4 regions of the uncultured Planococcus sp. genome follow, and region 4 is predicted to be linked to each of the others. Evidence: riboswitches for the same ligand, from Rfam matches in the RefSeq annotation. Region 4 holds a riboswitch; each other region holds the start of a gene.
The links. A riboswitch is a leader RNA that binds a small molecule or an ion and turns the genes downstream of it on or off. The one in region 4 is predicted to bind S-adenosylmethionine.
Positions count from the first base shown of each region.

Region 1: it holds a riboswitch for S-adenosylmethionine, as region 4 does, so the genes downstream of both, Q0785_RS15645 (methionine ABC transporter ATP-binding protein) here and Q0785_RS15090 (transporter substrate-binding domain-containing protein) in region 4, are expected to answer to the same signal.
Region 2: it holds a riboswitch for S-adenosylmethionine, as region 4 does, so the genes downstream of both, Q0785_RS06055 (methionine biosynthesis PLP-dependent protein) here and Q0785_RS15090 (transporter substrate-binding domain-containing protein) in region 4, are expected to answer to the same signal.
Region 3: it holds a riboswitch for S-adenosylmethionine, as region 4 does, so the genes downstream of both, metK (methionine adenosyltransferase) here and Q0785_RS15090 (transporter substrate-binding domain-containing protein) in region 4, are expected to answer to the same signal.

Region 1 is NZ_CANMXD010000011.1:51,909-54,088, reverse strand. It holds gene Q0785_RS15655 (toprim domain-containing protein) at 218-556, shown strand; gene Q0785_RS15650 (thioredoxin family protein) at 562-888, shown strand; SAM riboswitch class I at 923-1,027, shown strand; gene Q0785_RS15645 (methionine ABC transporter ATP-binding protein) at 1,115-2,140, shown strand; gene Q0785_RS15640 (methionine ABC transporter permease) at 2,133-2,180, shown strand, end outside.
Region 2 is NZ_CANMXD010000003.1:294,703-296,882, forward strand. It holds gene Q0785_RS06040 (cobalamin-dependent protein) at 1-153, opposite strand, end outside; gene Q0785_RS06045 (hypothetical protein) at 170-523, opposite strand; gene Q0785_RS06050 (antibiotic biosynthesis monooxygenase family protein) at 520-825, opposite strand; SAM riboswitch class I at 1,068-1,171, shown strand; gene Q0785_RS06055 (methionine biosynthesis PLP-dependent protein) at 1,247-2,180, shown strand, end outside.
Region 3 is NZ_CANMXD010000013.1:97,880-100,059, reverse strand. It holds SAM riboswitch class I at 444-556, shown strand; gene metK (methionine adenosyltransferase) at 759-1,967, shown strand; gene Q0785_RS17765 (gamma carbonic anhydrase family protein) at 2,029-2,180, opposite strand, start outside.
Region 4 is NZ_CANMXD010000010.1:134,127-136,306, reverse strand. It holds partial or broken gene solA (N-methyl-L-tryptophan oxidase) at 1-209, opposite strand, end outside; SAM riboswitch class I at 524-628, shown strand; gene Q0785_RS15090 (transporter substrate-binding domain-containing protein) at 897-1,712, shown strand; gene Q0785_RS15085 (amino acid ABC transporter permease) at 1,734-2,180, shown strand, end outside.

The DNA.
Region 1 (2,180 bases), on a different contig from region 4:
CCTGGAAAGCGCCTGTATTTTGGCGCTTTTTTTTTATGGACAGCAATTCGAAAATGCTTAATACTTAATGGAACCAAATCAGAAGGTCTGCCGATGTATAAATGGAACCAAGGGTTTTTAGGCAGCCTTTTTGTGGAATACCAAATTATAAAGGTATCTTATGTACAACAGATAGCCTCTTGTCTTTATGATTCTAAACTCGATGGGGTGAGTGTATATGGGGAAGGTGATCGTGGTGGAAGGGATCAGCGATAAATCGAGGATTGCACCTCTCATTGCAGAACCCGTGACGATTCTTTGCACAAATGGTACAGTTAGTGTATCGAGACTTGAAGAATTATTGCTGCCATACGAAGGTCAGGACATCATCATATTAGTGGATGCAGACTCTTCAGGAGAAAAATTACGGAAGCTGGTCAAACGCGAGTTTCCCGAAGCCCGGCATTTCTATGTCAACCGGAGCTACAGGGAAGTCGCGAAAACCCCGCTTCGTATCCTGAAGGACGTGCTCATCTCAGCGAATGTCCAGGTCAATAAGCTATTGATAGAGGGATGAAGAAGATGAAGGAATGGACTCATAAAGAATGGATCAAAGAAAAGAACACTAAACGGATCACTGCATTTTATTTATATACGCCGATGTGCGGAACCTGCCAAGTGGCATCTAAAATGCTGTCAGTCGTCACAGAGCTGTTGCCTGATCTGCAGATAGGCAAAGCGAACTTGAATTACGTACAGGAAATTGCGGGTTTATATGAAGTGGAAAGCGTGCCATGCTTGCTGATTACAGAGGATGGCAAGTTGAAAGAAAAAATATATGCTTTCCAATCAGTTCCTTATTTATATGGCAAGTTAAAATCTGTTGACGAATATAGCCGGTCGTGGTAAATTGAATTTCTGATCAAATAATTTCATATCGAAACTCTTATTAAGAGTGGTGGAGGGAAGTGCCCTATGAAGCCCGGCAACCGTCATGAAAATGAAATGGTGCCAAATCACACGAAGCGAAAGCTTTGGAAGATGAGAGATTGGTTTTCGTATAATATACGTTTGCCCTTCTGCTCAGTTATGCGCGGAAGGGCTTTTATTTTTAGGATTCAGGGGTGTTCAACGAATGATTGAGTTAACAAAAGTGACAAAAAAGTTCGACACAGGAAAAGCGGTCCTTACGGCTGTGGACCAAGTCGATTTATCTATTGCAGATGGAGAAATATTCGGCATCATCGGATACAGTGGCGCCGGTAAAAGTACATTGATTCGTTTGTTGAATGGCTTGGAAAAGCCGACTTCAGGTACAGTGGAAATCAATGGCAAGGTGATTACCTCCATCAAAGGCGGGGAATTGAGAAAGGCCCGCCAAAAGGTCAGCATGATTTTCCAGCATTTTAATCTGCTGTGGTCCCGTACCGTCAAAGAAAATATTGAATTTCCGCTTGAAATTGCTGGAGTGTCGAAACAACAGCGCGGAAAGCGGGTTCAGGAACTGATCGAGCTGGTCGGCTTGGCCGGGCGTGAACATGCCTATCCATCCGAACTTTCAGGTGGCCAGAAACAGCGTGTCGGCATTGCCCGTGCGCTGGCAAACGATCCGGAGGTCCTGTTATGTGATGAAGCGACGTCAGCACTTGATCCGGAAACCACAGATGCCATCCTGGATTTGCTGGTGGACATCAATAAACGATTGGGATTGACGATTGTTCTGATTACGCACGAAATGCATGTCATCCGCAAGATTTGCCACCGTGTGGCGGTCATGGAAGGCGGGCGGGTAGTTGAACTTGGCGATGTCCTCAATGTCTTCCAATCACCGAAAGAAGAAATTACGAAGCGTTTTGTTGCACAGGTGACCGATTCCGGAGATTCTGAAGAAACCATCAAAAATCTCCGGGAGCTATATCCTACAGGCGAACTGGTGAAATTGGTTTTTGTCGGCGAGCAGACTGAACAACCGATTCTGACGAAATTGATCCGTACCCATGCTGTGGATGTCAATATTGTCCAAGGCAATATCTCACATACCCAGCGCGGAGCATATGGCACATTAATTTTACAGCTGAAGGGTTCTTCAGCAGAAATTGAAGAAGCACTGGCATTTCTTCGCACGGAAGATGTTCAGGCGGAGGTGATGCACAATGATTGATTCTTTATTTCCGAATGTAGATTGGGACAGCATGTGGGAA
Region 2 (2,180 bases), on a different contig from region 4:
GAGTTCTCCGATCCAATACATGGCAGGCGTCAGAACCAATTGGTAAAGCTCATCTTTAGTATGGTTCTCCAAATATGTTTGGACTAATTGCAGGGCCTGCTTTTCATCGCCGGCCAGAAATAGATCGGCCAGTTCTTTTGATTTACTGTTCATGTCACCCTCCTTAACTTTATGAAGGCCTCAACACCGCAATGGCATTCGTTAAACAACCCGTCATAAAGATCTCTTCATCCTTATCTATATTCCCCGGAAGAATCTCCAGTAAGCGTTCAAAATTATCGATAATCAATGCGGTTTCTACATTTCTGCTTGTCAGGACTGTTTCCAGCCAGATTGTGTAATCGATGAATACCTTTTCGTCGTTCAAGGAGAAAGCTGTCTCTAAGTGATCCAGGTGGTGGTGATTATCTTTTTCCGTATGTTCAAAGCCCCGATCGCCAAAACGGTCCCACAGCGTGGGATATGCTTCATATATACTTTCAGCTGTCTCGGAAGCAATTTTGTTTTTGATATCTATATTCATTCGGCCACCACTTCGTACTGCCGTACGGTGGGAATGATTTTCGCCAGTTCCTGATCTGGGTAGTTCTTTTCCAAATCATGGATTTCTTTGAATTCCTGGCTCTTCACCCACGCCATGTAGGCAGCTTTCGTGTGCCATTCCATATGGACTGTCAATTCGTTTTTCTTCTTAGTGTTTTGGATGAGTCTGAATAAATGAAAGCCCTCCGCCAGATCCACACGGCGTGAACGCTTTTGGTATATCCCAATGACCTCCTGCGTTTTTTCAGGCGGAACAACCACTGTTGAGGTGACAATATACATTCGCTTTCCCCTTTGCATACAAATTTCATTCAATCAGTATATCACTTCGGAAAGCGAATTAAAAGAATAGCGCGGTTCTTTACAGCTACTTCGGCGAAGTCATCTCAGCAGCCGTCAGTACTGCGTCCCCCATCTATTATCTTTTTATTTCAACTATTTAAAATTTCATCCTTGCTTTCTATTGCTTAATGATTTAAGATTAGAAACATCGAACCAGAAACAACATAAACTTCATAAGATATTTCTTATCTAGAGAGACGGAGGGATTTGGCCCTGTGAAGTCTCAGCAACCAGTCTGATGAAGACACGGTGCTAATTCCAATAGGCTACGCCTAACAGATGAGAAGAATGCATTTCCAGTCAGGGGCTTTCTTCTTTTTTGAAGAAAAGCCCCTGTTTTATTGTTGAGAGGATGAGTGGAATGACAAAACACAGTTTGGAAACTTTATTGGTTCAATTAGGCAATCGCAGCGACGCTGCTACAGGAGCGGTAAATCCGCCCATCTACTTATCAACGGCTTATGAGCATCAGGGACTTGGACAATCGACCGGCTACGATTACACCCGAACAAAAAACCCGACACGCTCTGTTCTTGAAGAAGGTTTTGCTGAACTCGAAGGCGCAGATGCCGCATTTGCCTGCAGCTCTGGAATGGCTGCCATCCAACTGATTTTGTCGTTGTTCCGTCCGGGAGATGAGATATTGGTGCCTGAAGACATTTATGGCGGAACTTATCGCCTGCTGGACCATTTCGCATCCGCCTATAATATTCATCCAAAATACGCTGAATTCAAAGATGTTCAGGATACAGAACAAAAAATAACGTTGAATACACGGGCGCTCTTCATTGAAACGCCGACTAATCCGCTTATGCAGGAAATTGATCTGATCGCATATGCAGCATTAGCGAAAAAGCATAATCTTCTATTGATCGTCGACAATACATTTCTGACACCGTTCTTCCAGCAGCCAATCGAGCTGGGAGCGGATATCGTCATCCATAGCGCTACGAAATATATCGGCGGACACAATGATGTGCTTGCCGGACTGGTTGCCGCAAAAGGCGAAAGCATCTGCGAAAGGCTGTCATTCTTCCACAACTCAGTGGGGGCAGTATTGTCACCTTTCGACTCCTGGCTGTTGGTACGCGGATTAAAAACCCTGCCGCTGCGCATGAGACAGCATGAAGCAAACGCAAAAGCCATCGCGGAATTCCTGTCGCAGCAAGCAGAGATTTCAGATGTGCTGTATCCCGGAAAAGGCGGCATGTTGTCGTTCCGTCTACAGGAAGAGGAATGGGTCGGGCCTTTCCTGGAAAATATCAAACTCATCACCTTCGCTGAGAGTTTGGGTG
Region 3 (2,180 bases), on a different contig from region 4:
ATCATATTTTTACTGAATCCTGCACTTCAGGCGGACGCTTTCCGCGGGCTCGCAGGAAGCGAGTCGGGCTGTGCCTGACTCGTTTGCGACGAAGCTAGCGCAGCGATGCAGGAGCATATCTTTGCCCTTCGCCGCCTTGCGCTCCGGATCCTTGAGTGAAGGGTATATCAAGTTGATTGAGTCTATTTCTTCCTGAAGTAGATTAGTAGGCTTCTCTCTTTGAATGGAGCAACACGCACTAACCAGGCCGGCCAGGCTGTAGTTTCAGAAAAAGGGTGTGGAGGTCTCAGCGCAGCTTGCGCAGGAGCAGTCATCTTTGCTCTACTGAAAGCGAGGGGGGAAAGTTGTTTTTCATTGACTGAATCAAGACTGAAATTATTTTTTTGCGCCAAAAATGTTGACATCCAAGTGCTATTTCCGTATGATGAAAAATTGAACGGATACTCTTATTCCGAGCTGGTGGAGGGGACAGGCCCTATGAAACCCGGCAACCTGCTGCAACCGCAGTGATGGTGCCAAACCTGAAGCAAGGCTCACAGGCCTTGGATGATAAGAGTGAAAGGTGCTTATGATGATTCTCCTTTCCTCATGATGAATGAGTGAAGGGATTTTTTTATGGAATGCCCTTAATCCTCGTGTGAAAGGCCACAAACGGCTTGAAGTTCAATCCGGCTTTTGTCTGGAACGGACTTGACATGGGAAACGAGTACCGTATCAATTTCGAGAGCAATCTCGCAGGATATAAGGAGGAACATTTTTTGAAAAACCGTCGATTATTTACTTCAGAATCAGTAACAGAAGGACATCCGGATAAAATCTGTGACCAAATCTCAGATGCTATTTTGGACGCTATCTTAACCGAGGATCCAAACGCGCGTGTTGCGTGCGAAACGACCGTCACTACAGGACTGGTTCTGGTAGCCGGAGAAATCACCACTTCCACTTATGTGGACATCCCGAAAGTTGTTAGACAAACCGTAAGAGAAATTGGATACACACGAGCTAAATATGGTTTCGACTCAGAAACAAGTGCAGTTCTGACAGCAATCGATGAGCAATCACCGGATATCGCTGCAGGAGTCAACGTAGCACTTGAATCACGTGAAGGCCAAATGACAGATAAAGAAATGGACGATATCGGAGCAGGTGACCAAGGGTTGATGTTCGGATATGCCAACAACGAAACAGAAGAATTGATGCCATTGCCGATTTCATTGGCACATAAATTGGCACGCCGCTTGGCTGAAGTACGGAAAGAAGAAATTCTTCCCTATCTGCGTCCCGATGGCAAAACGCAGGTGACAGTTGAATATGATGAAAACAATAAACCACTTCGCGTGGACACGATTGTCATCTCTACTCAGCATCACCCAGAAGTAACGCTTGAGCAGATTCAACGCAATATCAAAGAATATGTCATCAATGAAGTCGTTCCAGCAAAATGGATCGACGAAGATACCAAATACTTCATCAACCCAACCGGGCGTTTTGTTATTGGCGGACCTCAGGGAGATGCGGGCTTGACTGGCCGCAAAATCATCGTGGATACCTACGGTGGCTATGCTCGCCACGGCGGTGGAGCATTCTCTGGTAAAGACGCGACAAAAGTGGACCGTTCAGCAGCTTATGCGGCCCGTTATGTAGCGAAAAACATCGTAGCGGCCGGACTAGCAGACAAATGCGAAGTGCAATTGGCTTATGCAATCGGTGTGGCACATCCTGTATCCATCGCTTTTGATACATTCGGCACCGGCAAAGTCGATGAAGACAAATTGGACGATTTGGTACGCGCGAACTTCGATTTGCGTCCTGCCGGAATCATCAAAATGCTTGATCTTCGCCGCCCGATCTACAAGCAGACTGCAGCTTACGGACATTTTGGCCGTACGGATGTCGATCTTCCTTGGGAGCGTACAGATAAAGCCGCTATCCTGAAAGAACAAGCTGGCGTTCAAGCCGGCATTTAAAACATCATCGAATGAAAAAGGACGATTGAGCCACTAGCGCTCAATCGTCCTTTTTACGTTCTTAGTCTTTTTGAAGAGATTTGTAATAAGCTCCTTTTTCCGCATATTCGCGGATGATCCTCTCCATGTCGATCTTATCGTCTTCGCGGAGTTCACGAACGACTTTCGCCGGGCGTCCGAGAGCAAGCATGCCTGGCGGAATAACTTTACCGG
Region 4 (2,180 bases):
CGTTTCACTAATGTAACGTATTGTCTCCCTTCGCCGTAAGCATGGCGGATCAAGCGGGTATCGCCGTGATGGCTGCCATAGATATGCGGAGGATCAAAGGCATCGATCAAAACAATTTTCACATTTTGCTGTGCCAAAAAAGCGCCGGCAGCCATTCCCATTGTTCCAGCACCAATTATTGCGACATCATAAATAGTTTCTTTGTTCATTTTTTCACTCCGATCTTCCTCGATAGTAAGGTGGTTTTAAAATGCCGGTTCGTGTAAAAAATAAGGGTGAATTATTACTAGATGGTATGGAAGACGTGAGTGATTGTCAATCGTCCATTATGCGCTTCACTCGTTAAATTATTTCAACGGGAATTCAGAAACTGGGAGACAATCTGCAATGGAGCTCCATTCGTTGGGTATAAACGCCCGTTTTGTGCAAAAAAATTTTGAGTAAATTCGAAATAGAATAAAAATGTATTTGACATGAGAGCCAATGTCAAATACTATCGTTAATATGAAAAAAAAAATTAAATAACTTATCAAGAGAGACTGAGGGACAGGCCCTGTGAAGTCCAGCAACCATCATTTTTATGAGAGGTGCTAATTCCTGCAGAGTGTTTTATTCTGAGAGATAAGAATTTGGCTGAAACCTCTTTCCTATTGGAAGAGGTTTTTTTGTTTCCAAAGGGCGATTGCAAAAATGATTTTCTTGAAAAGTAGAAAAAGGAGGTTTTCGGTGACTTGGAAATATGCAAAAGAAAAAGGATGACCCCATGTATGGATAAGCAACTAGTCCTTTGCCGGCAGTAATGTCTTTACATTCAGCTTACATAGCAAGAAAAATTGGCTTTTGCCTTTCCCCATCAAATTGACTTACGGCTTGTTGCCTAAAAAAGGAGCATGAAAATGAAAAGAAAACATTATGTATTGAGTTCACTGTTTTTATCACTGGGTGTAATCGGGGCATTAAGCGGATGCTCGTCGGAAGAAGCGACAAGTTCTACGGGCGATCAAGTGGTTGTGGTAGGAACGCAAAATGATTATCCGCCTTTCGCTTTTGCGGATGACACCAATGAACTGACAGGGTATGACGTTGAAATGGTAAAAGCAATCGATGAAAAATTGGATGGTTATACATTCGAATTTGTCGCCGTTCCGTGGGATAGCATGTTTCTTGCACTCGAATCCAATAAGGTTCAGGCAATCGCAGACCAAGTAGCGAAAACACCTGAACGCCAGGAAAAGTACTTGTTCACCGATGAATCCTATTTTGCAGCGGAAACAGTCATTGCGGTGAAAACCGGAAGAGAAGACATCCAGACTGTAGAGGATTTAGAAGGAAAGGCGGTTGGCGCTTTAGCGGGGGATTCCTATACGCTGTTGCTGGAGGAATACAACGAAACAGCAGATACGCCCATTGAGTTGAAATACAGCGAAAGTGGAAACCCTTCGGAAATTTTGCAGGACGTGCAAAATGGCCGTGTCGATGCCTACGTGAATGATCCGATTATGATGAATGCGGTATTGGAAAAAAACGATTTAGGGGTAGAAATTGTAGGGCAGCCTTTGGTGAATGATGACATGGGAATTGTGTTGAAGAATGGGGAAGAAGGCGAAAAATTAAAATCCTTAATCGATCCCATCCTGAAAGAACTGAAAGAAGATGGCACCTTAGCGGATCTGTCGATCAAATGGACTGGCGGAGAATATATCCCTGAATAGGTTTGTGGAAGGAAAGAGACAATGGAAAATCTACTGGATATACAATTTTTAATCGAAAGTTTTCCTGCTATTATTTCACGGCTACCGATTACCATCGGGATAGCTGTCGGCTCATTGGTTTTGAGTTTATTCATCGGGGTTTTTACCGCATTGATCAAAATATACAAGGTTCCGGTATTAAGTGTGGTTTCATCGATATACATCTCTTTTGTCAGAGGAACTCCTTTACTGGTCCAAATCTATTTGGTGTTTTATGGAATACCGAAGATCATCTACTATCTACAGATTGAATACGGCTGGCTTCAGTCCGCCGACGTCAACAGTATACCGCCCGAAGTATATGCGCTACTGGCATTTTCCATTAATCTGGGTGCTTATTTGTCCGAGACGATCCGGTCAGCGATCGAATCGGTTGATCGGGGACAATTTGAAGCTGCAAAAGCAATCGGGATGAAGCCTACACAAATG